One region of the Marinilactibacillus sp. GCM10026970 genome, then DNA from elsewhere that is predicted to be linked to it. Evidence: riboswitches for the same ligand, from Rfam matches in the RefSeq annotation. Region 1 holds a riboswitch; the other holds the start of a gene.
The links. A riboswitch is a leader RNA that binds a small molecule or an ion and turns the genes downstream of it on or off. The one in region 1 is predicted to bind FMN.
Positions count from the first base shown of each region.

Region 2: it holds a riboswitch for FMN, as region 1 does, so the genes downstream of both, ACFP65_RS11345 (ECF transporter S component) here and ribD (bifunctional diaminohydroxyphosphoribosylaminopyrimidine deaminase/5-amino-6-(5-phosphoribosylamino)uracil reductase RibD) in region 1, are expected to answer to the same signal.

Region 1 is NZ_JBHSUL010000002.1:95,659-111,815, reverse strand. Features, by position in the region: gene ACFP65_RS00905 (sensor histidine kinase) at 1-230, opposite strand, end outside; gene ACFP65_RS00900 (glycosyl hydrolase family 95 catalytic domain-containing protein) at 214-2,490, opposite strand; gene ribE (6,7-dimethyl-8-ribityllumazine synthase) at 2,846-3,307, opposite strand; gene ACFP65_RS00890 (bifunctional 3,4-dihydroxy-2-butanone-4-phosphate synthase/GTP cyclohydrolase II) at 3,333-4,520, opposite strand; gene ACFP65_RS00885 (riboflavin synthase) at 4,535-5,188, opposite strand; gene ribD (bifunctional diaminohydroxyphosphoribosylaminopyrimidine deaminase/5-amino-6-(5-phosphoribosylamino)uracil reductase RibD) at 5,203-6,285, opposite strand; FMN riboswitch at 6,514-6,627, opposite strand; gene ACFP65_RS00875 (hypothetical protein) at 6,969-7,196, opposite strand; gene ACFP65_RS00870 (DUF1697 domain-containing protein) at 7,193-7,525, opposite strand; gene ACFP65_RS00865 (MATE family efflux transporter) at 7,688-9,010, opposite strand; gene phnE (phosphonate ABC transporter, permease protein PhnE) at 9,115-9,930, opposite strand; gene phnE (phosphonate ABC transporter, permease protein PhnE) at 9,945-10,772, opposite strand; gene phnC (phosphonate ABC transporter ATP-binding protein) at 10,785-11,564, opposite strand; gene ACFP65_RS00845 (phosphate/phosphite/phosphonate ABC transporter substrate-binding protein) at 11,671-12,732, opposite strand; gene mscL (large conductance mechanosensitive channel protein MscL) at 13,094-13,480, shown strand; gene ACFP65_RS00835 (hypothetical protein) at 13,528-13,935, opposite strand; gene ACFP65_RS00830 (acetyl-CoA C-acetyltransferase) at 14,076-15,293, opposite strand; gene ACFP65_RS00825 (hydroxymethylglutaryl-CoA synthase) at 15,354-16,157, opposite strand, start outside.
Region 2 is NZ_JBHSUL010000034.1:106,637-122,793, reverse strand. Features, by position in the region: gene deoB (phosphopentomutase) at 1-888, shown strand, start outside; gene ACFP65_RS11385 (purine-nucleoside phosphorylase) at 952-1,773, shown strand; gene lysA (diaminopimelate decarboxylase) at 2,013-3,353, shown strand; gene ACFP65_RS11375 (GNAT family N-acetyltransferase) at 3,375-3,731, shown strand; gene ACFP65_RS11370 (segregation and condensation protein A) at 3,759-4,505, shown strand; gene scpB (SMC-Scp complex subunit ScpB) at 4,533-5,096, shown strand; gene ACFP65_RS11360 (pseudouridine synthase) at 5,117-5,842, shown strand; gene ACFP65_RS11355 (response regulator transcription factor) at 6,008-6,769, shown strand; gene ACFP65_RS11350 (sensor histidine kinase) at 6,779-8,602, shown strand; FMN riboswitch at 8,678-8,800, shown strand; gene ACFP65_RS11345 (ECF transporter S component) at 8,987-9,598, shown strand; gene ACFP65_RS11340 (helix-turn-helix domain-containing protein) at 9,710-10,798, shown strand; gene ACFP65_RS11335 (RecQ family ATP-dependent DNA helicase) at 10,764-12,218, shown strand; gene ACFP65_RS11330 (LysM peptidoglycan-binding domain-containing protein) at 12,267-12,929, shown strand; gene cmk ((d)CMP kinase) at 12,966-13,652, shown strand; gene rpsA (30S ribosomal protein S1) at 13,864-15,153, shown strand; gene der (ribosome biogenesis GTPase Der) at 15,300-16,157, shown strand, end outside.

The DNA.
Region 1 (16,157 bases):
ATCCAGTCAGAAACATTCGTAACGGACGACAAAAGCGTTGCATAGTCCATTTGGATCCGCTCGTTGTTATTTTCAATCTCCGCCATTTTATTGTTGATTAGATTGGTTCGGATACTAGCTGTCAAATAAATACCAACAAGCAAAATTGGAATAATCAACATGATGAAATAAGAACCAAGTAACTTTTGCTTGATCGAAATGTAACGTCCTTGTTTAGTTGGTTTCTCCATCGGACACATCCTCTAGCGTTGTAAACTGTAAGTCTATCGTTTGCGCTTTTTGATTGGTCAAAACGACTTGTATGACATCTACATTTGTTTTTTCCTGAGTATATTGCTGCTGCAACTGAACCGAAACTGTTTGGTCCAGGTCCGACTGTAAGGTTAAACGGCAGGTTTTTTCTTTCCCTACTAAATCCCACTCCAGTTGTTCCACGAGTATATCTTTAGGCAAGCGAATACCTTTTAAAGATCCCTTACTCAACCACCTCGGTGTTGCTTTGAATAATGTCAAAGCGTCATCTGCCTCTGAATAGATTAGAGCATCGTGAAGAACTTTAGGGAAAGAGCCATTTGCATCTACATTGAACACATGCGCTTGATTATAATGAGCAGTCGCAAGGGATGGGAAAAAAGATTCATTGATAACCAGCTCGCGTAACGCGGCTTCCACTTCATTCGGTCTCTCAAGCGCAATTCCACACATTGCTGCATGAATCCTACCGTGAGAAGAGCTCGTATCGCCATCTTCATTCAACAACCAAGCTTCGATTCGTTTATCAAATGCTTTATTCGCTGCTTCCCATAAAATAGGTGATTTCTGATCGATTTCTTTACTTTGAAATACAGGGTACAAATTAGAAAAATGACGATGATTAAAATGCTCGGCCTTGGTTTCATCAATCCATTCTTTTAAAATACCGTCTGAATCAATCATATAATCCGGTAGCTGGGTCAATAATCGCTCATACTTTTCAGGAACTGGTTCGTCAAGCAACTGATAAGCTTTTTTTAGATTCCAAATCGTTTCTTTGATGACGGCGATGTCCATTGTTGCCGTATCCCCCATTCCATTCTCAGCTGAGTAACTTGGTCTCAAATGCACTTTTCCCTCTTGAATCGTTAAGAAATCCTCGTAGAACAAGAGTGTTTCAATATAAAAAGGTATCGCTACTTCTTTCAGAAAAATCTTGTCTTGTGTATATTCAAAATATTCATCGTAAAAGTGACTCATCCAACCGGCTCCAGCAGTCCATAGAACCATCGGCCATTCACTATTCCAATGTACATGAAGCGCACGTGTGCTTGCATGAACAGGCATCAGGTATCCGCGACATCCGTAATAACGAGCAGCATTTTCTTTGAAGTCCTCATGATAGTCTGCCATTTTGTTGAATAAGCCATCAAACTGTTCAAATAATCCAAGACTCGCTAAAGAGGCAATGGCAAGCTGAACGTTGGTGTCCAAGGTGTAATCCCCACTCCAGGCAGGCGAAAAGTCTCCGCCCCAAATTCCTTGAAGGTTTGGCAGAGCTTTCCCAGTCATAGACTGGATGACATAACGACTTGCATCGTACAATTTCTCATACAGCACTATAGGAACAGTATGCATTTCGTGCATCTCTTCAACAATTTCATCTAAAGACTTTCTTCTATCTTCATCATCAACCAATGTTAATGAGACTTGATTATAGGTTGCTTGAAATTCTTGAATATGCGCTTGCTGAATCTGTTCAAAATCATCCATACTATTGGTTACGGCTTCCGAATGGATAGATAAGGCAAAACAGATGGCTCTTGTCTGCTTGATTTCAACCTGATCTTGATGAACAGCAACTGTTCCTTCTGAAATATTCCAGTCCAAGCTAGAAACGTAACTAGTTTGATCAAGATAGGTCGATTTTTGAACGAGTCTACAATCTGTCAGTTGAACGATTTCCTGATTCAGCTCAGGGTTCTGGTAATCTTTCAGCGAAAAAGATACATCGAAAGGATCGTTCGATTCAATTTTTAAATATAACGCTCCATTTGCTTTGGAACAAAAAAGTATCTTTTTGAATCGTTGCTTTTTTGCTTCAAAAGTTTCAATCGCTAGACCTTTTTCATAATCTAGTTGTCGCTGAAAGTCAGTAACGGATTTTCCGTCTACTTCTATCTCTAACTGAATCTCACTTCCCGGATGATAAGGATCACTCATCGTTAACCCTTGATAGCCTTTTTCTAAAGCGACTTTTTCAAAGTATTCAACACCTTTTTGATAACCTTTTGCCTCAATAATCGCTTTAAACGAGTCCAAGTGATCTGACATATCTGGAATGTTGTTCATTTTATTTTGTTTTAGAAATAATGTGTGGTGGTTTGCGACTAAGTTAAATACATTTGGCGAACCAAATAATATGCCGCCCAGTGCACCATTCCCAACGATATAACCGTCTTCCCACTTCTCAGCTGGCTTCGTACTCCAAACACCTTTATTTAAAAAATCCGTCAATCTAACCGCTCCCTTTATGTAACCGCTTAATTTTTATAGAATTATAACATACAATTTCAGGTGTTTATAGATAATTTCATCATACGCTTTATCTTGATCGATACAATTCGTCACAAGGATTGTCAATTTCTTTTTTAAAATTCATATAATTATAGTCATTTTACAAAAAAGAGGCTGGGACAAAACTAGCCAAATAGAAGAAAGCCTTCAAATCTAGGATATCTATCCCTTGATTTGAAGGCTTTTCTACTTGTCTGATTTTGCGAAACAATGTTAATCAGAAACTTTTGTCCCAATCTCTTTTTATTTTAACGAATATTGCCTGCTTTATCTCATTTTTCTTTTCATGTTCCTCTTAAAATTGTTTCATCAAGTTAGCCATTTCAATAGCTCCTATAGCTACTTCAAAGCCTTTATTTCCTGCTTTGGTCCCCGCTCTTTCAATCGCTTGTTCGATCGTATCCGTTGTGAGTACGCCGAATAATACGGGTACGCCTGTACTATCAGAAGCTGAAGCCACGCCTTTCGATACTTCAGCACAAACATGATCATAGTGTGAAGTTGATCCTTTAATAACCGCACCAAGTGTAATGACTGCATCATACTGTCCTGTAGCCGCCATCTTTTTAGACACCAACGGAATTTCATACGCCCCTGGTACCCAAGCAACATTGATGTCCGTTTCCTTCACACCATGTCTAATGAGTGCATCTACTGCCCCGTCTAATAATTTAAATCCGATAAATTCATTGAATCGAGCAATGACAATTCCAATTTTCAAATCTTCTGCAATCAAATTTCCTTCTAATACTTTCATATTTTTTCCTCCATACAAGGTATCATTATAAGTAATGACCCATTTCTTCTTTTTTTGTTCGTAGATAATCTTGATCATAGATATTTGATTCTATGCTGATAGGTACTCGATTTTCAATCGTTAATCCATAGGCTTTTAAACTAGATACTTTCAAAGGATTGTTTGTCATCAAATTTAATCGATTAACTCTTAAATCATCGAAAATTTGTTTACACTCATGATACTCTCTAGCATCGACTGGTAATCCTAGTAGTATATTGGCTTGAATCGTATCGTGCCCTTGATCTTGTAGAGCATATGCTCTAATTTTATTGATCAAACCTATGCCTCTACCTTCTTGTCTCATATATAGCAGAATCCCTCTACCTTCATCTGCAATCTTCTTCATAGCTAAGTCTAATTGTTCTCCACAATCACACTTTTTCGATGCAAAAACATCTCCTGTCAGACATTCCGAGTGCACTCTACACAACACCGGATCTCCGTCACTGAGATCTCCCATTACAAGCGCGATATGATGCTCATTTGTATAAGCATGCTGATAAGAGTGTATCGTGAATTCTCCGTACTTCGTTGGCAGTTTCGCAACAGAATCCTTACGCATTATTTGTTCCGTTTTCTTTCGATACTCCACTAAATCTTTGATCGTACCAATTTTCAACTCATGCTCAGCCGCGAAACCAATCAGGTCATCTCTTCTCGCCATCGTCCCATCCTCGTTCATGATTTCACAACACAATCCAACTGGCTTTAAGCCGGCAAGACGTGCGAGGTCGACTGTCGCTTCTGTGTGCCCAATTCTTTTTAGAACACCTCCTTTTACTGCTTCAAGTGGAAACATATGACCCGGATGTTTGAAATCTTTAGCTTCTGTTTTTTCTTCCACAAGCTTTAATGCTGTGAGCGATCTTTCATGGGCTGATATTCCTGTAGTTGTGTCTTTAAAATCAATTGAAACGGTAAAGGCCGTACCATGGTCATCCGTATTTCGACTAACCATTTGAGATAAGTCGAATTTATTTGTATATTCTCGTGTCATAGGAATACAGATGAGTCCTCTAGCATATTTAGCCATAAAGTTAATATTTTCTGGTGTTGCAAATTCTGCTGCGCAGATAATATCTCCTTCATTTTCTCTATTTTCGTCATCTACGATAATGACATTTTTTCCGTTTTTAATATCTTCAATTAGTTCTTCTATATCATTGAACATACTTATGCCTCCATCTAAATAAATCCAGCATTCAATAAAACACTCTCTGTTATCGAAGACTGATTTATTGCTTTTTCACTTGATACTTTCAGCAGTTTTTCTACGTATTTCCCAATAAGGTCACATTCTAAATTAACCAAATCACCCACGGTATGTTTGAGCAATGTAGTTTCCTCAGCAGTATGTGGAATGATGGATACAGAAAATGTCGTGTTTGTTACTGAAACGACAGTCAAGCTAATGCCGTCTATAGAAATAGATCCTTTTTCGATTATATACTTGAGACTTTCGAATCCAGTTTCTACGGTTACCCAAACTGCATTCTCTTCGTGTCGATAACTTTTAATGATGCCCGTTCCGTCAATGTGTCCACTGACCATATGGCCACCTAACCGTACTTCTAAAGTTAATGCACGTTCTAAATTTACACGAGATAGATTCGTTAACTGTTGAAAACTTGTTCTAGTCATTGTTTCAGCCATGACATCTGCTTCAAAGGTTTGCGCAGTCATTTTTTCTACGGTCAAGCACACACCTTGAACCATAATGCTGTCTCCGATTTTTGTTCCTTGTAAGGTTTTACTCGCACTAATGGTTATTCGGCTAGATTTTCGAGACTTCCTGATATTTGTCACTATTCCAATTTCTTCAACTATTCCTGTGAACACCTCAATTCCTCCTCTTACAAATATCCTTCTATTAAGATATCTTCTCCTAGTTGGCTTAACTCATACGTTTTAAGTTCCACAGCTGCGCTGACCCTCTGAATACCTTTCCCCCCAATAGGCGATAAGGCATTTTGACCTCCGAATATTTTAGGCGCAATGTACACGGCAACTTTATCTACGACACCTGCTTCAAATGCCGCTGCGTGAATTGAAGCCCCGCCTTCAATCAATAGACTATCGATACCATCTTCCCCTAAAAGCGTCATTAGTTTTTTGAAGTCGAATGTTCCGTCATCTAACTGCATCAATAAAACCTGCACACCCTTTTGCTTCAGTCGATCTATTTTCTCTACACAAGCTGATTCGGATGTAACAATAATCGTAGGCGCTAGATTTAAAGTCTGAAGAAGCTTTGATGACTCTGGTATATTCAAGTTCCTATCTAGTACAACCCTTATAGGATTCGACAACCCTTCAATGCGAGAAGTTAGTAGCGGGTCATCTTTAAGTACCGTTCCAATCCCTATCAATATTGCAGCTACCTGTCCTCTAGTTTTATGCGCATGATTTCTGGATTTTTCAGATGAAATCCATTTGGATTTTCCTGATTCAGTAGCAATTTTCCCATCTAACGTCATTGCATACTTCATAATGACAAAGGGTTTTTGAGTTGTAATAAATTTATTGAATACCTCGTTTAATTTTTCACTTTCTTTTCGAAGTATGCCTTCTCTTACTTCAATACCAGCCTCTCGGAGAAGTTGAATGCCTTTCCCGGCCATCAATGGATTGGGATCCATTGCAGCTACGATGACTTTTTTTATCTTGCTTTCAATAATTAAATCCGTACACGGTGGCGTTTTCCCAAAATGTACGCAAGGTTCAAGTGTGACATAAATGGTTGCGCCTTCCACCGGCTCAGTGGCGGTTTTAATAGCGTTAACTTCAGCGTGCGGTCTCCCATATTGTTCATGATATCCCTGACCTATGACGCTTCCTTCTTTAACAATAACCGCTCCTACGAGCGGATTTGGTGAAGTTTTTCCTCTTCCTTTTTCTGCTAACTTTAGTGCCATTCTCATATAGACTCTGTCCATATAGATTCTCCTTCCATCAAAAAAGCCCCAAATCTTTATGAGATTCAGGGCTTGGCTTTTGAAATTAGTGGTATTCAAATAAACAGACTCCTAGTATACGGTTGTTCCTATACAGTAGAGAACGCTAAAAACCCTGGAAAAAAATTTTTCCCAGGGCATTCTGAATACAACTAGCTATTATCCTAAAAGTCAATAATTACAGACTCTCAGAATATTCACTATATCATTCAATGTCTTCTTTCATCCAGACTGTACTGTCGGCTTCGGAATTTAACCGAATCTGCCTTACGGCTCGTGGGCTTTACCACCGGTAGGGACTTTCACCCTGCCCTGAAGACTATTCACTTTTGTAACTCAAGAATAAAGAGTCAAAAATCTTTTGTCAACAACTTTTTCTTCTGTATACCTATTTCTATTTTCAAAAAAGCTAATTATTTATTAATCATTTCCACCATTGCAGTCCCCTAATACGAAAGTTTGATGTCTGTTAAATCCTTTTGAATAGATACTTAGAAATGCATTTCAGCCCCAAAATTGATATACAGTGATTAAGATCGATTCTTGTATTTAACTTATTTAAAATATAGAAAGATTTGTAAATTTCCACACATCATAATACATTTGAAATTACTCAATTCTCTACTAGAAGTTCCTGATTATATGATTACTTTTATTGTAAAGTGTCAGGTTTGAATCATTTCCCATAGCCTTGTGGTTGTGTTCCAATTTCTAACAGTTATTGACTGATAAATATCTTTTTTTGCAAGTCTGCTTAATGCACTTTTAGCATAATCCGGATGCGTTGGTCCAGGTCTACTGTAATAGATTACATTTGTTCCGCACCAAGATTGATCAATCCCGTCACGTGTATCAACTTCTTTCATAGCTTCTTCAGCAGTAATGTCTATCAAGAGATATCGTAACGATAATCCACCGTCTGATCAATTTTCCCATAATCTTCAGGAGCTTCCATTACAATGGATTCATAAACGATTTTACTTAACGTCAATATTTTTACTGAAGTCGTATCTAATTTGAATTTTTGGGTTAGTAGAGTCGCTACTTTCTGGGTGATGGTTTTACTGGATAGATTAGATTCAACAACTATATTTCCACTTTGAATATAAGTTTGAACAGTTTCAAATCCTTCTTTTAATAACTCAGTACGCAAGTCTGCCATCTTCACTTTATTTTTTCCACCGACATTGATTCCTCGAAGTAGCACAATATACTTTTCCATCCTCTCAAATCCTTTCAACTAAAAGATAGATTTATTGTACGCTTATTTTTCTTCGTATGTTTAATTATTAATGTAATAAGTCTCTAAAAGCTATTATCCTATAAAAAACACCCGTTAACTGTTCTGTAACTGAACAAATCAGCGGTTGATTTAGTTATAAATTTATTTTGTAGAAATTTTTTTCTGCTTAATCCGTTTTTTTGGATTCATCTTGATCATGATCCAACCGACGACTACGGCTTCCGCTACTACATAAGAAGACCACACACCAGTCATTCCATACAGGTAACTCAGTAGTAAAACAACTGGAATGATAATAAATCCACCTCGAAGCAGTGAAAAGAATAAAGCTAATCTTGGTTGATCTGTTGCACTGAAATACGTCGTCAAAATTGTATTTGCGCCAGCAAAGAAAAATCCCATAAAGTAAATTAAAAGACCAACAATCGCCATCTCTTTTACGTGAAGATTCTGGTCACTATTAAAAGCAGAGACAATACCGTCTCTAAATACAAAAGTCGAGACATAAATTAGCGTGCTAATAGAAAGCGCAGTGGCTATTGACAGTCTTAATACGTGTTTCATTTTGTCTAAATCTTTGAGCCCATAGCTATCACTTAACAGCGGCTGCGCCCCTTGTGCGACCCCCGTGAACAAGGATAAGACAACAAAGGAGATGTTGGCGACAATACCGTATGCGGCTAATCCTAAATTTCCTTCAAGCGTAAAAATAATGGTATTAAAGGAAAACATAACAACCGCTGCCGCAATTTCATTGATAAATCCAGCTGCACCCAAGTAACAGATATCTTTCATCACTTTTAGCTGAATCCCTTGAAATACAAACTTCAGCTGATTCGTTGGGCATCTAAAGTGCATACTTAAGATGGCCAAACTGCTGATCGGTGCAATACTCGTTGCTAGAGCTGCTCCAAACATCCCCATATCCAATGGAAAAATAAAAATATAGTCCAACACAATATTCAAGAAACTGCCCAGTAACATACCGTACATTGCTAGTGACGGATCTCCATCATTTCTAACAAAAGATTGCATGGCATTATTCAAAATAAAAAATGGAGAAAAGAATAGTAATGTTCTCAGATAGATGGATGTGTTCGCGAACGTTTCGTTATTAGCACCAAGCATGCGTGCAATATTGTCCGCTCCTATGACACCTATAATAGAAAACACAATGCCCACAATCAATCCAAATAGAAGGGATTGTGTGTAAACACTTCGGGCTTCTTTCGTTTTTCGCTGTGCATTCAGTATGCTAAAGCGTGAAGCACCACCCAGTCCTAGCATCAACCCTATACCGTGGATCACACCGTAAGCCGGTATACTTAAATTCAAAGAAGCGATCCCGTTGGAGCCCAAAGCTTGTGCAATAAAAAAAGTATCCGCTAGAATATACAAAGAAATTCCGATCATACCTAAAACATTTAAACTGACATATTTAAAAAATAATTTATTGGTATTCATTTAAACCCTCCGCAGCACGGTATAATTATTCAAAACCGGCGCTTTCCAATTATAATAAAAAGCTGCATCTTTTCCAAGATGCAACTTCTCGAGTATACTATATTTTATTTTGTTCCGCTAACTAATCTAGATCTTAGTTTGTTTGAGAATAGTTCCACTAAAAGAATCAGTACGACTAACCCAATCAAAATAGATCCAACTTGGTTCCAACGGTAAGATCTCATGGCAAAAATCAGTGGTGCACCGATACCACCAGCACCAACCAATCCTAAAATCGTCGCATCACGCAAGTTCATATCGAAACGATAAATCGTTGTTGATAGGAAACTTGAAAATAGCTGTGGTAAAATACCATAACGAATTTTCTGATACGTAGTACAACCCATTGAAGTCATTGCTTCTAGTACACCACGGTCTAGATTTTCAATAACGTCGACGTACAGCCTAGAAATCATACCAATCGAAGTGATCGACATCGTGAGTACCCCTGCGTAAGCGCCTGGACCTGTTACACGGATAAACATAATCCCGTAAACAAGTGATGGAATCGTACGAATAAAGATTACAACCAGCCTTGTGATATAAGCCACTGGTCCACTGACTACACTTGGCGCCATCAAAAATGAAATGGGAATAGCCAGCAAGGAACCAAATACGGTTCCCAGTAAAGCGATCGCAATAGTTTCATACAATAGATACGGTACACCTTGAGTTGAAAAGTCGAATAAGAATTCTAAATCTGGCGTTACAATCCCTCTGACAATGTTGACTGCCAGACCTGTCCCCTTTTGATCTAAACCTGTAATATCGACCCCTATAAATGACCAGATCAGAAGAGCCAGTATAATGATTGATATTGTCACAAAGTACAATTTACGGTTTGGAGCTTTGTTATATTGTGTTTGAATTGCTTCGTTCATTTAACTCTTCCTCTCTAAGACAATTTACGTCTGAAGTATTCGCTGATCCGTTCAATAATGAACACTACGATCATCAAAACTAAAAGAACCATTCCCACACTAGGATAGTCTCTCCAGCCCAGACGCTCGTTAAGAACCAGACCAATACCACCAGCGCCTACGTATCCTAAAATTGCCGCATATCTAACGTTTCCTTCAAATGCATACAGTGATACTGACAAGTATGTTGGTAATACTTCTGGAATAATCGCATATCTGAAAGCTTCTACCTTTGATAATCCCATTGATTCATTTGCTTCAAAAGCGCCCATGTCCACATTTTCAATGTGTTCATACATTAGTTTTCCGACGTAAGAAGACGTAAAGATGAAAATGGATAACATCCCTGCCATTGTCCCTAATCCGAATAAAAAGGTAAAAATTAGTGCCAGAACCAATGTAGGTAAAGTTCTTAAAATACTTAAAAAGAACTTAAAGAATCCATTAACGAATGTATTTTTAATGATGTTGCTAGACGAAAGTAAGGCTAACGGTACAGCTACTAGCGCACCAGCAAGCGATCCTAATAAAGACATTTGAATGGTATCGAATAAGGGTTCCCAAATGTTTGAAAGAAACTCAAAGTTTGGTGGGAACATTCCAATAATAATAACAAAAAACTGGTTACCACGTTTCCATAATAAAGATAAGTCTGCGCCCGTCGTTCTAAATGAAGCATACGTAGCAATCAGCACAAGCAAGAGAATCAATGGTGTTCTAGAAGCTCTTTGTTTGACTGTTTTACCATTTTCCAATGTATAAGTTTTCGGCTTGAAAATTTTATCGTAAACTGTTTCTTCCAATGTTTCTCCTCCTTACACTTTTGCTTCTTCAGGATCATCCATGTGCGGAACTTCAGTCAAACTACCATAGATGTTGTTCAATACATCTTGTGTTACATCTTCTGATTTCCCATCATAAACCACTTCACCTTTACGAACGCCGATAACGCGGTCTGCGTATTCCAAAGCTAGTTCAACATGGTGAATATTGATCAAAATAGACATTTCCATTTCCCGATTGATACGTTTGAAATCGTCCATAACAACTTTTGCCGTTACCGGATCCAAAGAAGCTACGGGCTCATCCGCTAAGATGATTGAAGGATTCTGAGCTAACGTACGCGCTAGTGCTACACGCTGTTGCTGTCCACCAGACAGTTGATCTACACGGTTGTAAGCTTTATCTAAAATACCGACTTTATCCAATGCTTCAAGAGCTGCAATCTTTTTCTCTTTAGGAAATAATCCTAATGTTTTTCTCCAAAAAGACAATTCTGGAACAGAAGAAACCAGTACATTGTTTAATACAGTCGTTCTCGTTACAAGGTTGAAAGATTGGAAAATCATACCGATTTTACGGCGGAAGTCTCTCACTTGTTTTCCTTTTAAATTACTTACATTTACTCCGTCTACATTTAATGTACCTTCATTGATTTCATGCATCCGATTAATACAACGGATCAAAGTAGATTTACCTGCTCCAGACAAGCCGATAATCGCTACAAATTCTCCTTGTTCAATCTTCAAGTTTACGTCTTTTAATGCAGTAACCCCATTCGGATAGGTTTTATTTACATTAATAAATTCGATCATAATTCACGTTGTCCTTTCTAAGACATACTCAAAAAGAAAGCCAGGAGATTGAGTCTCCTAGCTTGATCTTTGGGTATTGAGTATTAAGTTTAATGACTTCTATTGATTAGTTTGTCAAATCTCTAAGGATTTGTTGTGCTTCACGTTCTACATCGTAATCTGAACTTTCAGATTTTTCGTATCCTTCGTGAGAGTAGATTGAGATGATTTCTTTACCTTCATCTGTATTCGCAATGTTGATAAACGCATCTTGTAGTGCAGCTTTTAAATCATCTGTCATAATGTCAGAGTTTTTACTCACACTAATTGTATCGTTATAGATACCAGGTGTTACGCCAATTACATCTGTAGAATCCCAGATTGTATCTTCTCCGCCAAAAGTACCTTCCCAATCCTCAACATAGTCACGACGAGCATCTGCATACATTACTGCAACGTCTGCTTGTTCAGTCGCAAGACGAGATACTGAAGTTCCATATGAATCTGCTTGAGAGATTTGGCTCAAGTCAGATAGAGATTGTTCGTAATTTTCTTGCATCCAGATTGTTGGATAGATGTATCCAGCTGAAGAAGAAGAACTCATAACACTCCAAGAAGCAGAGTCTAAATCTTCCCATGTTAATTCTTCGCCATTATTTACTTTGTCTGCTAATTCGCGGCCTTTCGCAGAAGGGCCCGCAACTAAAATTGAACGATAGTAAGTTACTTGCTCGTCCGTTGGGTCAGTTGGTTTATTTGCATTCCATTCAGCAGGATCTTCTGAATCATTGTTTAGTCCTGCACGAGTTGACGTTAAAATAACATCTGCTCCATCATCATAAAGTACGTATGTTCCACCAGGTAAGAATCCAACATCTACAGAACCCGCAGACATTGCTTCCCCAACAGCTTCATAGTCCGTACCGACATCGATTTTAACGTTGTCAATATCATATCCTAAATCAGCCATCTCGTCTTTAAGGATGTCTTCTAAAGGTGCAGTTGCAGCTACGATTTCTTCTGGATCACGTGAAGGCACAAATTGAACAGATAATTCTTCAATCGCTACGTTTCCATCTTCGTTTGTTTCTTCAGAAGCTGAGTTGTCGTCTCCACCATTTCCACATGCTGCTAGTACTAGAGTTGAAGCAAAAGTAATTCCTAAACCTTTTAACCATTTATTAGACAAAATTTTTTCCTCCTAGTTTTAACTAAGTACAACTTTACAATTATTTCAAATATGCATATTTCTTGTCCATCTAAAATAGTAACATTCGATATTACAAAAGTCTACTCAATTTTGTGAACATTTTTCTAAAAACACATATTAAAACACGAACAATCGAGCTTGTTTCTATGACAAACCACTGCATTTTGTACAAGTTCCGTTTTCTGGAGATTTAGTATACCCTTTTTCTAAAGGGACTTTCTATCAATTTTATGTAAAAATCACGTAAAGGAAAATAGTAAAATTTGAAAATCTACTCATTCTTCAGTAGAATGAAAAGGTGTATTTGTAATTTTATTTTTAGAAAGGATTTTAATTGAACATGATTAAAGAATTTAAAGAGTTTATTGCTAGAGGAAATGTATTGGAGTTAGCAATCGGGCTTGTGATGGGATCTGCCTTTACAGCTATTGTGAACTCTCTTGTTGAATCTATTATTACACCAATCATTGTTGCTTTAACAGGCGAAGCAGAAATAGCAGATTTATCTTTAACAATTGGTTCAGCACCACTAGGGTACGGACAATTTTTACAAGCCGTTATCAACTTTTTACTGATTGCACTGGTCCTCTTCTTTATGATTAAGTTTATCAATACACTAACTCTTAGAAACAAACCTGAACCAGAAGAGACACCTGTAGAAGCGCCTACTGTAGAAGAATTATTAGAAGATATTAGAGATTTACTGGCTAAAAAAGATGCAGAATAATTAAAATAGAAGGTCCTCTAATTTAGTTTTAGAGGACCTTCTATTTTTTACTTTATCAGTTCTTCAAACTGACGTGCAGACTCTCCTTCGAGCCTGAAAACCGTATGTGTATCTACCCAATCCATTAAAGAGAGCTGAGTTGGATCTTCTTCCCACCAGATAGAATAGGTTTCAGATTCATCATCTTCCCCTTCAAAAACCATTTTATAATTTGGATCTATCATATCTACGATTCCATCCATCTGGGTTGCAGTAGACAACATCGAGTTGACAATTTCTAGTTCACCTTCATCTGAAGAATCAAATAAGTACTTTTGATCAATATCGCCTGTTTCTGTTAACGCTACACTAATGATTTCATTCGTTTCTTCTACTGGCTCGACGGTCTCATTTGTTTTTGGACTACTACATCCCATTAAAAACAAGGACAAGATCACCCATTTCGCTAATTTCATGCTTGTCTCCTCATCAAAACTTGTTTTGCAATCTATTCGATACCTTGATTATATTGAAATCATTGACAAACGTCACCCTAAAAATCCATTTAAAAACAAAAAAAGAAAAACTTTCAAAATGAAAGTTTTTCTTTTTTTGTTTAATCAACATCTGTGTTTCTAATGATTACAGCAGCACCCATTCCGCCACCGATACAAAGTGAAGCGATCCCATATTTTAGACCTTTGCGCTTCAATGTATATAACAAAGTCACTAAGATACGGTTTCCACTTGCACCAATTGGATGGCCTAAAGCAATTGCGCCACCATGAAGATTGGTTTTTTGTTTTAACGCTTCTTTATCTACTTCAAAAGCCTCAGATAATTCCTGAATCACAGCTAGACTCTGCGAGGCAAAAGCTTCATTCAACTCTAGAAGATCAATATCTTCAAAAGACAGACCCGATTTTTTCAACGCTTGTTTTACGGCAGGTACTGGTCCCATCCCCATAATAGATGGATCGACACCACCTTGACCGATTGCTACAATTTCAGCTAGCGGTTGGATGTCGTGTTGCGTCAAATAGTCTTCGCCCACGATGACCGTTGCGCTTGCGCCATCGTTCAAACCAGAAGCATTTGCTGCAGTTACTGTACCGTCTTTCTTGAATGCTGGTCTCAAAGACTGCATCTTTTCAAGATTAGCATTACGATTTGGATATTCATCTGTATCTACAGTGATTTCTTGCTTACGTCTTGAAGTCCAACTGACAGGTACAACTTCATCATTAAACGTACCTTCATCTACTGCAGTCAATGCTCTCTGTTGAGAATCATATGCGAAAGCATCTTGATCTTCACGAGATATTTTGTATTGTTCTGCAATGTTTTCAGCTGTTATACCCATATGGTAACCTTCAAACGCGTCTGTCAGACCGTCATGAACCATGTGATCGATTGTCTGGAAGTTCCCCATCTTGATTCCGTCACGTGTACGACCTGGCAACAAATAAGGTGCTTGACTCATCGATTCGGTTCCACCTGCTATAACAACGTCGTATTCTTCTGCGCGAATACCTGTGAAAGCATTCATGACCGTTTTGAGTCCACTACCGCAGACCATATTCGTACTATAAGCAGGAGTCGTTTCCGGTATTCCAGCTTTAATCGAAGCTTGTCTAGCCACACCTTGACCTTGACCAGCAGACAAAACGTTTCCCAAAGACACTTCATTGACCTCTGAAGGATTGATGCCACTTTGACTTAATACTCCTCCAATAGCCGTTTTTCCTAAATCTGAAGCAGATACGTCTTTTAAAGCACCTAAAAATGAACCGATTGGTGTTCGCTTAGCACCTGCTATATATACTTTTTGCATAAAAGAAACGTCTCCTTTATTTAAAGATAGCTTTTGAATCCACATTGTTCAGTCGTCTGGTTAATTTTTACCGTAATGACGAATGTTCGCTTGAACACCTTTCAGTACAACCGTACCAGAAGTTGTTTCTAGAACGTCTAACTCGATGTCTGTTGCATCTTTTGGCAAGGCTTGTTGTAAAATGTTTTCGTACTCTTCTATAGATAATTCACGACGTTTGTTGAGCAAAGCCTCGTGTTCGTCTTTCAACATGTGTTCTTTGTAACCAGATTTGACTTTTCCACTAAAGAATTCGCCAACCCCGCCAGAACCATAGCTGAATAAACCGATACGTGCGTTTTCTGGAAGTTCAGGTCCTTGTTCTAGTAAAGATAACAGGCTTAAATAAAGAGATCCTGTATAAATGTTTCCGACTGCTTTGTTGTAAGAAATGCTTGGCTCATAATATCCCATCAGACGAGTAGCATCTTCTTCAGAAGCGTGTTCCGTTAAAGCTTTTAATGCCTTTTTACCCATTTTAGTGTACGGTACATGGAAGCATAGTGCTTCAAAATCACTGAGGTCCCGGTTGTTTCTTTCTTTGTACTCACCCCAGACATCTGTTAAGAAGTTCAGATAAGCTTGGTTCGAGAACTTGCCGTCTACTATGGCATAGTCCGAGTGTAGTGGGCGCCAGAAATCCGAAATATCTTCTGACATAGATACACTATCCGTATCCAGTGCTAAAATGCGAGGATTAGCAGATAAGACCATTGCGACAGCACCCGCACCTTGTGTTGGTTCTCCGCCAGTATTTAAACCATATTTTGCAATATCTGTTCCTAATACAAGCACTTTGCGTTCAGGATGCAATGAGATGTGTCC
Region 2 (16,157 bases), on a different contig from region 1:
ATCAAAAAACCTTTCCGAGTATTTCCTGAAGGTTTTCCTGAAGATTTGATCAATCAAATCGAAGAACATACTGGAAGAAAGATTGTGGCGAATAAACCAGCATCAGGAACAGCTATTCTTGATGAATACGGTGAACATCAAATGAAAACTGGCGACTTGATCGTTTATACGTCTGCGGATCCAGTATTACAAATTGCAGCACATGAAGAGATCATTCCTTTAGAAGAATTATATGAAATATGTGAATATGTTCGTGAAATTACTAAAGATGATCCTTATATGATTGGACGTATTATTGCGCGCCCTTATCTAGGTGAGCCTGGTGCATTTACAAGAACCAGTAACAGACACGACTATGCTTTAAGTCCTTTTGGAGATACTGTGTTGGATTCATTAAAGAATGCCGGTAAAGATGTAGTAGCAGTCGGAAAAATCGATGACATCTTCAATGGACAAGGAATCACAGAGTCTGTTCGTACGAAATCCAATATGGATGGAGTAGACAAACTGATTGAGGTTATGCAAAAAGACTTTAATGGACTAAGTTTTACCAATTTAGTGGATTTCGATGCTTTGTTTGGACACCGTAGAGATGTAGAAGGATACGCAAATGCACTTCAAGAATTCGACGCTAGAATTCCTGAAATTATTAGCGAATTAAAACAAGATGATTTACTAATTATTACGGCTGACCACGGAAATGATCCTACGCATCCTGGAACAGATCACACAAGGGAATTTGTTCCTGTCATGATCTATTCGCCTAGTTTTGAAAACAATGGTGCTTTACCACAAGGATTCTTTGCGGACATCAGCGCTACTATAGCAGAAAACTTTGATGTGGATGCAACAGGATTTGGATCTAGTTTTTTATCTGAATTAAAATAAGAACAATCTAATTAAGTGGAGGGAGCACCTCTTACAAATTTGATTTACCAGGAGGAAGTTTTAATGGAAAAAGAGTATCTAGAAAGTATCGATAAAGCAGCAGCCTATTTAAAAGAAAATGGAATTGAAAAGCCGGTTGTTGGTCTGATTCTAGGTTCAGGATTAGGCGAATTAGCTGAAGAAGCAACAAATCCAGTGGCAATACCTTATGAAAACATCCCTGGATTTCCAGTGTCTACTGTAGAAGGGCACGCAGGACAACTTGTATATGGAGAACTTGGCGGTAAATTGGTTCTAGCTATGCAAGGGCGATTCCACTTTTATGAAGGATATGCGCTAGAAGATGTAACGTTCCCTGTTCGAGTAATGAAAGCTTTGGGAATCGAAACATTAGTGGTAACAAATGCAGCAGGTGGTGTAAACACATCGTTTAATCCAGGAGACTTGATGATTATTACTGATCACGTGAACTTCACTGGCGTTAATCCTTTAATGGGTAAAAACGATCCTGAAGTTGGTCCGAGGTTCACAGATATGACAGAAGCTTATGATAAAGGATATCAACAGATCATTCGTGAATGTGCTCAAGGTAACGGACTTGAAATCAAAGAAGGTGTCTACTTTGGTTTAACTGGACCAACATACGAAACACCCGCTGAAATTCGCATGATTCGTACTATGGGTGGCGACGCTGTAGGGATGTCTACTGTGCCAGAAGTCATTGTTGCAAAACATGCTGGCTTAAAAGTTGCAGGAATTTCTTGTATCACAAATTATGCGGCAGGCATGCAAAGTAATTTAAATCACGATGAAGTAGTTGAAGTGACGACACGAGTGAAAGAGTCTTTTAAATCATTAGTTAAAGATTTTGTCGCTAAAGTCTAATCATTGAACTGAGACTAGATAGAATAAAAGATAGATGAAGGTGTCTGGAACATCTTCATCTATCTTTTATTATCTTCGAGTACGAGCAACGCTAAGGTACTGATTCTTCAATGTAAATTTGATTTTTGATGTATATGTCTGTATTATTGTCATGAGTATATAAAAATAAACGGATAATGAAAATCTTTAAGAATATACCTTATATGAAATAGAGACTAAAGAAATGTGGGAATCAAATAATGGATCAATTCAAGAATAAACAGCTTCCTGAGTTTTCAGGAAATACAACAATTAATGATAAAAATCACCTGGAAATTGGTGGTGTAGACAGCGTATATTTAGCTGAAAAATACTCAACACCTTTGTACGTATACGATACGGCTCTCATTAAAGAGAGGCTAAATGAATTCAAAGAAGCATTTTCTTCATATGAAAAAGAAACACAAGTAGCTTACGCTAGTAAAGCATTTTCTTCACTAGCGCTTTATCAGATGTTAGCTAAAGAATCTGTTTCTTTAGATGTTGTCTCTGGAGGGGAACTATTTCTAGCCGTCAAAGCTGGATTTCCTTCAGAGAAGATTCACTTTCATGGCAATAATAAATCTCATCAAGAACTAGTGGAAGCTTTAAATGCGGACATTGGATGTATCGTTGTGGACAATTTTACAGAGTTGGATATGATCAATCAACTCACTACGCTTCATCAAAAGAGAATAAACGTCTTGATTCGAATCACTCCAGGGATTGAAGCGCACACTCATGAATATATTACAACTGGACAAGAGGATTCAAAGTTTGGTTTCGATTTAGCCTCTGGTCAAGCAAAAGAAGCGGTTAAAGAAGCTCAATCTCTGAAATATATTGATGTTATTGGATTGCACGCCCACATTGGTTCGCAGATTTTTGAAACCACAGGATATGAAGCCGTTATTGAGCGTTTAATGCAACATTCAAAAGAATGGCAAGATCTTTTTAACTTTGATCTTAAAGTATTGAACGTGGGCGGTGGATTTGGTATTCGGTACACAAATGAAGATGCGCCTCTACCCATCAAAGATTATGCTATCAGTATAATGAGAAGTGTTAAACAATATTCAAAAGAACTTGGTCTTGAGTTGCCTGAAATCTGGGTTGAACCAGGGAGAAGTATAGTCGGTGAAGCAGGAACGACACTTTATACTGTAGGTACTCAAAAAACGATTCCTGAAGTTAGAAAATATGTATCAGTAGATGGTGGAATGGCAGACAACATCCGACCAGCTTTATATGATGCAAAATATACTGGTGTATTGGCAAACAAAGTTTACGCACAGTATTATACAAAAGTGTCTATTGCAGGAAAAGCTTGCGAAAGTGGAGACATGCTGATTTGGGATCTATCGTTACCTGAGGTGGAACAAGGAGATTATCTAGCGGTTTTGAGTACAGGAGCTTACGGATACTCAATGGCGAGTAATTATAACCGCCTACCAAGACCAGCTGTTGTTTTTGTAGAAGATGGTAAAGATTTCCTAGCAATCAGAAGAGAGCGCTACGAAGACTTTTTAAACTTAGAGCAATCAGTGGACTCGAAATACTAAACCACTTTGAGGAGGTAGAGTATGTTAACGGAATACAAATCGGATTACCATAAGATTACTATGGGGCTATTATCTTATGTGCCAGATCTTAAAGAAACAACGAGATTGACAAAAGAATTGGAATGGTATAAGCAAGAAGACAATCGTCAACTTTATTTATGGAAAAGCGATGAGACAAATGACTTCGCCGGAGTACTCGGTGTTGAAGTTGAAGATGAATTTGTGTTGGTAAGACATATTTCAATCAATCCATCGTACCGAGATGAAGGGCTAGCGCATCAGATACTAGACGCAGCAGCAGCAAAATTCTCACCTAGACAGTTAGTTGGAACGATCGAAACGAGTTCTCTTATAACAAAGTGGCATACTGAAGATTAAGTTAAAGCGACTAAAAGGAAAATAGATATGAGTGAAAATTGGGAAGTGAACTTAGATGTATTTGAAGGGCCTTTAGACCTTCTTTTACATCTGATCAATAAATATGAGATCGACATTTACGATATTCCGATTGCCAGAATTACGGCTCAGTATATGGATTATCTTCACGCAATGAAAAGTCTACAATTAGATGTTGCTGGAGAATACTTAGTAATGGCTGCTACGCTGATGTCTATCAAAAGTCAGTTACTTGTTCCACGTAACGATAGCTGGGATGAAGAGGGAGAAGACTTTATCCCTGAACATGAAGATCCAAGAGAAGAATTGATGGATATGTTGATTGAGTATAGGAAATTTAAAAATGCTGCTAATCAACTTGACCAGAAACAACTGGAAAGATCTGTTTTTTTCACCAAAGAACCTGCGGATGTTTCTGAATTTCAAAAAAATGTTCCTCTAGAGAACGGTGAAATACAATTGCAAGATTTGATTGATGCTTTTAAAACAGTGATGAAAAGAAGCGAATTAAGAGAACCGGAACTGACTACGATTGAAACAGAGGAAATAACAGTAGCAGATCGTATGGAATGGATTGAATCAGAACTTAGAGGCCGATACAGAACAAAAGTCGCTTTTCAGGAGTTGTTTAGCCACTATTCTAGAAAAGACATCGTCGTAACGTTTCTTGCTTTACTTGAACTCATTAAAGAAAACAAAGTAGCTTTTACTCAAGAAGAAACTTACTCGGATATCGAGTTATCTTATATCGGTTAGATTATTAGTAGAGAGGGAGGGGATTAAATGAACGAAACGGCGGTATATGAGTCACTGTTATTTGTGGCTGGAGATGAGGGGCTTACTTTGAAGGAGATGGCTAAACTCACGAATGCTACAACAGAACATGTACTTGTTTCACTCGAAAAATTGCTAAATGATTATAATTCTAGAGATACGAGTGCTTTGACAATTATAGAAACAGCCAATAAATATAGACTTGTTACGAAAGAGACCTACTCTAGCGTCGTAAGTAATTATGCTCAGTCTCCCTTAATGCAGAAGTTAAGTAAGGCTTTACTGGAAACACTAGCAATTATTGCATATAAACAACCCATTACTAGAATGGAAATCGAAGAAATTAGAGGTGTGCAACTTGCAACAGCACTCCATAAATTAAGATTGCGTGATCTTATTCAAGAGGTTGGAAGACTTGAAGCGCCAGGAAGACCCGTTTTATATGGTACAACGGATTATTTTCTAGATTACTTTGGATTAAATACTCTATCAGAATTACCAGAGCTAAGAATGGAAGAAGAAACTGAGGAAACGTCTTTATTTTTTGAAAGTTTCCAGCAGTCATTTGAATAAAAAATAGAAGGAGGAGTTATATGGATAGATTACAGAAAGTCATGGCTCACGCGGGCATTGCATCAAGAAGAAAATCTGAAAGTATGATTGAAGAAGGACGCGTAAAAGTTAATGGAAAAGTCATGACGGAACTTGGATACCAAGTGAAAAAACATGATACGATCTCTGTAGACGATGTGCCGATTCAAAAAGAGAAACCAGTATACTTCTTGTTAAACAAACCTAGAGGGGTCGTATCAACAGTTGATGATCCAAAAAATAGAGATACGGTTGTTCAATTACTCCAAGAAGTTGAAGAACGAATTTATCCAGTAGGACGATTGGATTACGATACGACAGGTGTATTGTTACTGACCAATGATGGCGAATTAGCAAACAAATTGATGCACCCGAAATATTCTGTTGAAAAAACGTACATCGCAAAAGTAAACGGAAGAATGACAAGAGAAGACGTTATGCATCTTGAAAAAGGTGTTGTTTTTGATAAGGTGAAATCAGCTCCTGCGAAAGCAAGAATCATTGATTATGATAGAAAAAGAGATATCTCAACTGTTGAATTAACCATTCATGAAGGTAAAAATCATCAAGTTAAGAAAATGATGCAGGCAATTAAACATCCAGTAGAAAAATTGACTAGAACTCACTATGGATTTTTAACGGTAGAAGGCATGCAGTCTGGTGTATGGAGAGAACTCAAACAATTTGAGGTCAACAAGCTTAAACAACTAGTGGATGAAGAAGTTTAATCATTGATTCTTGACGTATAAGATCGGCTAGAGCGATTCCAGTTGGAATTAGTGGCGCATTCATCTTATCTTAGTTATAATTAAACTTGAGTAGGATATAATATTGTACTAGTTACGTATTATAATATAAAGTCAATAGTATCACGTGCTAAGGAGTGTCTAATCGTGACGGATGAAAAATTACAAGGCAGTACAGAACAGCAAGCGAAAAAAATATTGGTGGTTGACGATGAAAATCGTATTCGTAGATTATTGAGAATGTATCTAGAAAAGGCCAAATATGAGATTGACGAAGCTGAAAACGGAAAAATCGCATTACAATTAGCACTAGAAAATGATTACGACTTAATTCTTTTAGACCTTATGATGCCTGAAATGGACGGAATCGAAGCTGCTGAAGAATTGCGAAAAGAAAAAGATACACCCATTATGATGCTTACAGCAAAAGGTGAAGAATTGAATCGTATTCAGGGATTCGAAGTCGGGGCCGACGATTATATTGTCAAACCTTTCAGTCCAAGAGAAATTGTATTAAGAGTTTCTGCGATTCTTAAGAGAACTCAATCCGGTAGTGGAAGCATGAATAAAGCTGCCGATGTCTCTGATACATTGACTTTACCGCATCTTGAGATCGATAACGATTCTAGACGTGTAACAGCTGACGGCCGATCAGTAAATCTGACGCCGAAAGAATATGATCTTTTACACTATCTGATGTCTTCTCCTGATCAGATTTTTGGTAGAGAACAATTATTAAGAGAAGTCTGGAAATACGAATTCTTTGGTGATTTAAGAACAGTCGATACACACGTGAAACGTTTGCGTGAAAAATTAAAAAAAGAATCCCAAACCGCTGCTAAAATGATTGAAACTGTATGGGGGCTTGGATATAAACTGAACTCATACCCTCATGAAGAAGAGGAGTAGGATAGAAGTATGAAGCTGAATATCGTTGCGATAAGAGTTTGGCTGATTACTTCTGGACTTATCCTTATATCTCTTGTTGCCACATCTTTATTTTATGCCCAATTCTATTCCCAACAGATTAAGCAGAACTATTTGAATGACTACGAATCCTTTATTCATAACGTAGAAACCCTTTCTGAAAGTAATCCTGAATTTATAATGACTTATCTTCAGGAAGCTAATGTTATTCATGCGAAGCTCAATTTTGCAATTCGTTCTGAGGGTCAAGATGTTTATAACGAAGAAGAGTGGGATCTCCAATTTTCTGATGATATTTATCAGAGAGTAATCAACAATCCCAATTTAGTTGAAAAGATCGTGTCTGGTGAAGAAACTCAGATTCGTTCTGATTCAGATCCGGAATATGAAAGTAAAATACCCTATATCTTTCACGTCAAACATATTAATTTTCAAGGTGAACAATTGACATTTTATGCATATGCAGATTTGTCTTTTATCGCTGAAGTTGAACGCACAGTTTTCTATGCGTTAAGTTTACTTATTTTGTTTAGCGTATTTTTAAGTTACGCTTATTATTTATATTTACGTAGACATATATCGGAACCAATCAATGCCATGACGAATATTGCCTTTGATTATGCACGAGATGACTTTAGCCACCAACTACCGGTCTCAGGTAGAGATGACTTATCTGAACTTGCAATGGCAATGAATAAAATGGGGCATTCTCTCGAAACAAATAGAACCGTGGTCAGGCAGGAAAAAGAACTTTTATCTCATATCATGACAAGTATTGATACAGGAATTTTATATTATGATTCCGATCAGAGCCTGATTCTTTCCAATCCTGCTGGAGATTTATTCTTAACGCAATATCAAGTTGAAAAAGGTGATTTTTCAACGAAAGATGACTATATTGATATAGAGTTAAACTTAAAAGAAGCTGTTGAAACAAAGAAATTTTCTCAGTTCAATATTGAAATGGTCGAATTTTATTATGAGGTGACGATCTTACCTCTGATTGAAGACGATACTCTGGAAATTAGAGGCATTCTGGTTTCCACTAAGGACCTGACACATGAACACAGATTAGATAAAATGCGCGTTGACTTTATCAATAATATTTCGCATGAACTTAGAACGCCTTTAGTGATGGTTCAGGGTTATAGTGAAGCGATTATTGATGATATAGCTGAGACAATTGATGAGAAGAAAGAAATGGCTCAAATTATCAGTGATGAATCGCAACGGATGAATCGAATGGTTAATGAAATGCTTGATTTATCAAGAATGGAAGCTGGATTTATTGAGATTGAAAAAGATTCTCTAAACTTGAACCGTTACTTGAGTACACTCGTTTCTAGATTCAATAAAATGGCTTCAGAAGTCGACGTAAAATTAGCATTAGACGTTCCAGAAAAAATAATCGAATTACCTATTGATAAAGACAAGATGGACCAAGTTTTTGTGAATCTAATTAATAATGCAATTAGACACACCGGGATGACGGATAAATCTGCCAAGACGGTTACATTGAGGTTATTTGAAGATGAAAATCTAGAAGAAGTTATTATGGAAGTTAGAGATACAGGAACGGGTATCCCTAAAGAAGATGTTCCATATATCTTTGATCGATTCTTTAAAGCAGACAAATCTAGAAAAAATTATTCAGATAATGCATCAGGTACAGGAATTGGGTTATCTGTTGTGCAGAGTATTATTGAAGCACATGGAGGGCGCTTAAGTGTAGAATCTACACTTGGTAAAGGTTCAACCTTCATCATACATTTACCTATTGATCAAAATTCTACGAGTACTTTTGATTCGTTTTAAACGGAGCTGTTGACAATTCTGTACATTTTTGTATAATAGTAATGTGCTTATTAAAAATAAGCAAAAAATAATATGATTCATCTTCAGGGGCAGGGCGTAAATCCCGACCGGTGGTAAAGTCCACGAGCGAAACAATTGTTTTGCTGAACTGGTGTAATTCCAGTACCGACAGTATAGTCTGGTATAAAGAAGATGGAGCTTTTTGACTGAATCATTATGTCTATTTAGCTCTGTTCGTTTCCTGAGGTGGAACTGAACAGAGTTTTTGCATTTCTAGAGTGCATTCTCTGACCAGTCTCACTTCGAAATGTCGGAACAAAATAGAGGTAAGCATCAATAAGTTCAATACCCTAACCAGGATGAATCCTTCTAGGAGGATTTTCAATGTCAAGCAACAAAACGCAAAAAGTAGTTGGTATCGCAGTATTAGCTTCACTAGCATGGATCATTTCTATGTTTTCGTTTCCTATTTTACCCGGAGCATCTTTTCTGAAGATTGATTTTAGTGATCTCCCAGTATTATTCGGAATGTATATGTATGGACCTATAGGAGGTATGACCATTGCCTTTATTCGTTCTTTACTATCTTTCGTTCAAAAAGGTGGAGACATGGGTTTACCAATAGGTGATTCAGCGCAGTTTATCGCTTCTTTAGCTTATACGTTACCCATATACTTTATTATCACGAAAATGGGATTACGAACTAGAGAAAAAGTATTAGCTACTATAGCAAGTACATTATCATTAAGTGTCGTTATGGCTCTTTTGAATTGGGTATTCCTAATTCCTGCTTATATGGCTGTCATGGGGTTCAGTGTTGGACCGATTAGAGAGTATCTAGTCTACTCAATTGTTCCTTTCAATTTAATTAAAGGTCCAGTTGTAGGCATCATCTTTTTCGTGGCATTTCAAAAACTTAAACCTTGGTTAGTTAAATCAAGAACCAGACTTTATAAAAAACAGTCTAAACGATATGTTTTAGAAAATGAAAATTAAGCTTTATCAACTAGCGAATAGTTATGACAAAAGGCGGGTCAATATGACCGCCTTTTTTATATTGAAAAAATGGATTTGAACGTGTATTCTGAAAAGAAGAAGAGGTGAACTATGGCTACTCAAAATCGATACTTTTTATATTTTTTATTATCTTTTTTCAATAACCACTATCCATCAAAAAGCTCTCAACTGATTCATGTGTTTCATGGAAGAAGAACGCCTTCAATATTATATAAAGTTGAAAATGAGCAGCTGTTTCCTGCTTTCGGACTATTCAAAGAATTAAAAAAAGAACATTTAGAGCATTATCTACAGATACTTTCTTCTAAAAAGTTACTTCAAGGTAATGAAGAAGATGGATACCTTTTAACTTCGCTTGGATACAAAGCATTGACTCAGTATTTTGAACATAAAAAGTACCCGTCAGCTATTCGTTCTCTTGAAAATGCCACGCTCAGAAATTCATTTTATCTACAAATTCAATTGATTTCTCAAATATTTTCTGAGAAAAGATATGACAATAAAAAATATAGTCCTTCCATTAAGGAACCAATTGATCAAGAATCGGTTAAAGAATGGTTGAGCAAACAGGAAAAACCAATGGCTCAATTAGCTCTCCAGTGGGCAACCGAATTGTATGACTTACTTTTAATGTTTACAGAAGAGGAAGCAAGTATAATTGTTGGAAAATTAACTGGACATGATATCATCGGAAAAACTAATCGACAACTAGCGGAAAGCCTGGAAATGGAATCTGTAGAATTGAACGTACGCTTAAACAATACCTTCGAAAAACTGATTATCCAATCTAAAGCTTCTGAAGGTCTTTTATTAAATGATTTTGTAGCATATCTAGATCAACGTACATATCTCGGATTATCTAAAAGTACATACGATACGTATTTGATGATAAATGAAGGGTATAGTGTAGAACAGATTTCAGAAGTCAGGCAATTAAAGTTAAATACGATTAGAGAACATATCCTTGAAATTTATCTTATTCATCCAGACTTCAATATCCAGCCATATATTCCTGTAGACCAATATGAGCGTTTAAATAGGGCCTTTGAACAAAATTCCAAGTATTCCTATAAACAAGCAAAACAAGATCAGGAAGATCTGATGTTTATGTGGTTTAGACTAGTAGAGATTGAAAGGATTAGATATGGCAGAGAAAACGCTAGAGCAGATACTTTATGAAAAATTCAATTATAAAACCTTTAGATCTGGTCAGAAAGAAGCTATTCAAGCAGCCCTTCAAGAAGTAGACTCGGTGGTTATGTTACCAACAGGGAGTGGGAAATCAATCTGCTATCAATTACCTGCTTATATAAAAGAAGGGCTGGTTCTGATTGTCTCACCACTACTATCATTGATGCAAGACCAGGTTGAAAAACTTAAAAGTAATGGAGAACGGCAAGTAGCAGCTTTGAATAGCTTGTCGTCTAGAAACGAAAAAAAAAGAATTATGAAAAATCTTCATAAGTTGAAATTTCTTTATATTTCTCCAGAAATGATCCAGTTCGATTTCTTGATGATAAAACTTTCTCAACAAGACATTGCATTGTTTGTCGTTGACGAAGCTCATTGTATCTCTCAATGGGGAATGGATTTCCGACCAGATTATCTTAAAATTGGCGAAGCTAAAAGAAAACTGAATCATCCAACAACAATGGCCCTGACAGCTACAGCTACGGAACAAGTTCGTAGTGAAATCAAACAATCTTTAGACATAGATTCTATAGAAACTAGAGAAATCATCCACTCAGTAGACAGATCCTCGATAAAATTAAAAGTAGAAATCTGCGAGGGGAATAAAAAAGATCGCTTAAAGGAACTCGTTTATCAGTTGAAAAGTCCTGGAATTGTTTATTTTTCAAGCAAAAAACTGGCTGACGAACTGGCTTCAGTCTTGAGAACTGAACTAGGAATCCGAGCTGAGAGCTATCATTCTGATTTGACGATTGATGACAAGGTCAAAGTCCAGCAGCAGTTTATAGATAACTCGATTCAGGTTATTTGTGCAACAAGCGCTTTTGGAATGGGCATTGATAAACCAGATATAAGGTACGTTATCCATTACCATATGCCTTCTAATCCTGAGATGTACTTGCAAGAAATTGGAAGATGTAGCCGAGACGGTAAGGAAGGTATCGCTATCTTGCTTTTCGAGCAAGGAGATCAGTATCTACAAGTTAGACTACAAGAAAATAGCTTACCAGATGCATCTTTATTGGAATACATTTATAAGTATCAGCACAAAATCAAACAAGAGCAAACAGATCCTAAAGTTCAAATTGCCCAGTTTTATGTGAATGCCTCTATCCCCTATAGAGTCGCTTTACACCAGATAGAGGCTAGAGAACGTCTTAAAAAAGAGCAACTAGAATATATGATACAATACTTGTTCACCAAAGAATGTAAAAGAGCTCATCTGCTTCGATATTTCGATGAATCAATAATTGAAAAGCCAGAACATTGTTGTAGTCAGTGCACGGCAGCTTTGGAGACTTATTTCTTTGATGACGAAGAAAAGCATTCAACCGTTAAAAGCGTGACAATTGATTGGAGACTTCGTTTGAAACAATTGTATAAACTTGATGAGGAATCTATGAATTAAGCTGAAATATGATACAATAACTATGATAGAAATTGAGGAGGAATCACTATGAGTAAGAAAGATCGCGAGTCGATGGAAGAACTGTGGTCGAAACGATTTGATGAAGAAGTAGATTATGACGATCAGGCTATGTCTCGAAAAGCTAAACGAGAACGCGAGAAAAGTATTTCTCCTATCCTGACTGTTACAGTGGTATTTCTAGTGTTAATCATTGTTGTAACATTAGGTACATACGCTTGGTATAGTCAAAGAGAACCCAATTTTCCTAATTCAGAACAACCGACCGTCGAACAGCCAGCAACTAATGAACCAGAAGAAGAGCCCGAGGTCGAAGAAGAACCTGAAGTAGCTGAGGAACCAGAAGAGACTGAAGAAACAGTGGAAGAACGGGCTGAAGAAACTGTAGAAGAACCCGTGCAATCACAGCCGGAACCTGAGAGTGAGTCGGAAACCGAAACGACTGGAGAAAATCAACCAGCTAGTGAGCCAGTAGAATCTAATACAGATCAAGCAGCTGGCAATGCTGCTTCCGAAGAAGCAACCGAAACCACTGAGGAACCAGCATCCACAGGGGAAACGTATACGGTAAAAGCGGGAGATAACATGTATCGTATTGCCTTAAACCATGGAATGACTACACAGGAACTGATGCAATTAAATGGCTTGTCTAGTGAAACAGTCTTTGTGGGTCAAGTATTAAAAGTAAACTAATTAAAATAAATAAAAATTGAAAGTGTGAAGTATGTGTTGAATAATCAATTGGCTGTGGCCATAGATGGACCTGCTTCGTCAGGGAAAAGTACAGTGGCTAAAAAGATTGCTGATCACCTTGGCTTAATCTATGTGGATAGTGGAGCAATGTATCGAGCAATCACTTATATTGCTATAAAGAATCAGCTAGATTTGACGGACCAGAATGCAATCGTCAATGAACTGAATGAGTTAGTCATCGACTTTAAGAGATCGGATAACGTTCAACAGGTCTATTGCAATGATGTGGAAGTGACGATGGACATCAGACAAAATGATGTTACAAATGCAGTTTCTCTTGTCGCTGCTCATCCAGAAGTAAGAACGATATTGGTTCAGCGACAAAGAGAGATGGCCTCCAGTAAAAATGTGATCATGGACGGTCGTGATATTGGGACCGTGGTACTACCAAACGCCAATGTAAAGATCTTTTTGGTAGCGAGCGTAGACGAGCGAGCTGAGCGTAGACACAAAGAAAATTTGGAAAAAGGAATCGAATCTGATTTAACAAAATTAAAACAAGAAATCAGAGAGAGAGATTATAAGGATTCTACAAGAGCAGTTTCTCCATTGAAAAAAGCAGATGATGCAGTTGAAATCGATACAACAACCTTTTCTATTGAAGAAGTTACTAAAAAAATTGAATCCATTATCTTTGAAAAATACCCAGAATACCAGAAATAATTCGTTTCAAATGTTTTAGTGGAAAAATCAGCTTATTTTATGTACAATTAATAGAGTAGAAATATTGGCATTGGGAGGCACGTATATTATGACAGATAAAGAAAATACAAACGAATTAGAAAACAACAACACAGTGGATCAAGAATCACAAGAAGTTGCAGACGAGCAAGTGATTGTAAACTCAGCAGCTGGAACAGATCCAGAAGATGTAATGGCAGAAAACGAAGACGCTCAAGTTCAACCAGCTGTCGGTTCTTCAGATTCTGATTCAGAATCAATGTCAGACGTTTTAAAAGACGTTGTAGACATTACACCGGGAGACCTGGTTCAAGGTGAAGTTCTTGTAATTGACAGCGAAAAACAAGTCATCGTAGGACTTGGTGGAGGACAAGAAGGTATTATTCCTCCAAAAGAACTTTCAACTGAACGTTTTGAACATCCATCAGACGTTGTTAAAGTTGGCGACGTAATCGATGTAGTCGTTTTACGTGACGTAAAAGATAAAGAACAAGGAAGCTTTGTTCTTTCTAAAAAACGTGTAGATCAAAGAAAAGTCTGGGAAGAACTTCAAACTAAATTTGATAATGGTGAAACGATTGAAGCGCCAGTTACTCGTGTAGTTAAAGGTGGATTAACTGTAGATGCTGGAGTAAGAGGATTTGTTCCCGCTTCTCAAATGGATGTACAGTATGTAAGTGACCTGAACCAGTTTGAAGGTCAAACGTATACGTTTAAAATTCTTGAAATTGATCCTAACGAACGTCAATTAATTCTTTCTAGAAAAGCATTGATGGCTGCTGAACAGTCAAAAATCAAAGAAGAAGCTTTTGACGCATTAGAAGAAGGTTCAACAGTTAAAGGAACAGTTGTGAGATTGACAAACTTTGGTGCTTTCGTTAACCTTGGTGGCGTTGATGGACTTGTTCATATTTCTGAAATTTCTCATGAAAGAATTGGACATCCTAAAGAAAAATTAAACGCGGGTGACGAAGTTGATGTTAAAGTATTAAGTGTAGATAGAGATAAAGAACGTATTTCATTATCTATCAAAGATACTTTGGCTGGACCTTGGGATAACCTTGAAGAAGAATTACCTGAAGGATCGGTTGTTACAGGTAAAGTTAAACGCGTAACAGATTTTGGAGCATTTGTAGAAGTTAAACCGGGTGTTGAAGGTTTAGTTCACATTTCTGAAATGGCCCACAAACATGTAGAAACACCTCATGAAGTTGTGGCTAAAGATGAAGAAATTGAAGTGAAGGTACTAAGCGTGAGCCCTTCCGAAGAACGTATTTCATTAAGTATCAAAGCTTTGGAAGAAGCGCCTGAGCAAGCACCTAAGCCAGCTGCTAACAAATCTAAGAAACCATCATCATCTAAACCACAACAAGTAACTAAATCATCATTTGGTGACGACGATGATGAAGATGGCTCTTTCACTTTAGGTGACCAAATTGGCGATCAATTATCAAGCTTATTGAACAACGACGATCAAGAGTAAGCAAACCATATCTTTTAATTCATTAAAATGATAGCACCCAAACCCGCTGAAACGATTTTCTGTTTTTGTGGGGTTGGGTGTATGTTTTTGAAATGGTAAAATTATCAATATAGAATATTAAAACTCAAGAAAGAAGGTGAACGTTTATGACAAAACCGGTAGTAGCAATAGTTGGACGTCCAAACGTCGGAAAATCAACCATTTTTAATCGCATAGTAGGAGAACGTATCTCCATAGTAGAAGATGTTTCAGGCGTAACACGTGATAGAATTTATGCAAGTGCAGAATGGTTAGGGAAAGAGTTTACGTTGATTGATACTGGTGGTATAACGATGGAAGATGAACCGCTAAATGCGCAAATCAGAAATCAGGCTCAAATTGCTATTGAAGAAGCAGATGTGATTATTATGCTGGCTAGTATTCGTGAAGGTGTAACAGATGCCGATGAGCAAGTTGCGCCAATTTTATATCGTTCAGGAAAACCAGTCGTATTAGCTGTTAATAAAGCGGATAATCCAGAATCTAGAGCGTATAGTTATGAATTTTATTCTTTAGGCCTAGGAGATCCATTTCCAATTTCTGGTTCCCACGGCTTAGGGCTTGGAGACTTATTGGATGCGGTTGTTGCTGAATTTCCAGAAGATCTTGAAGAAGAATTTGATGAAGGAACAATCCGTTTTAGTTTAATTGGAAGACCAAACGTTGGTAAATCCAGCTTGGTAAATGCCATCATTGGTGAAGACCGAGTAATCGTTTCCGATATCGCTGGAACAACAAGAGAAGCCGTCGATACGAAATTCGAAACAGATGATGGGCGAGAGTTTGCTATTATAGATACAGCAGGTATTCGTAAAAAAGGTAAAGTCTATGAGAACACTGAAAAATATAGTGTCTTGAGAGCCATAAGAGCCATTGAAAGATCTGAAGTTGTCTTATGTGTCATCAATGCTGAAGAGGGCATTAGAGAACAAGATAAAAAAGTATTTGGTTATGCTCATGAAGCG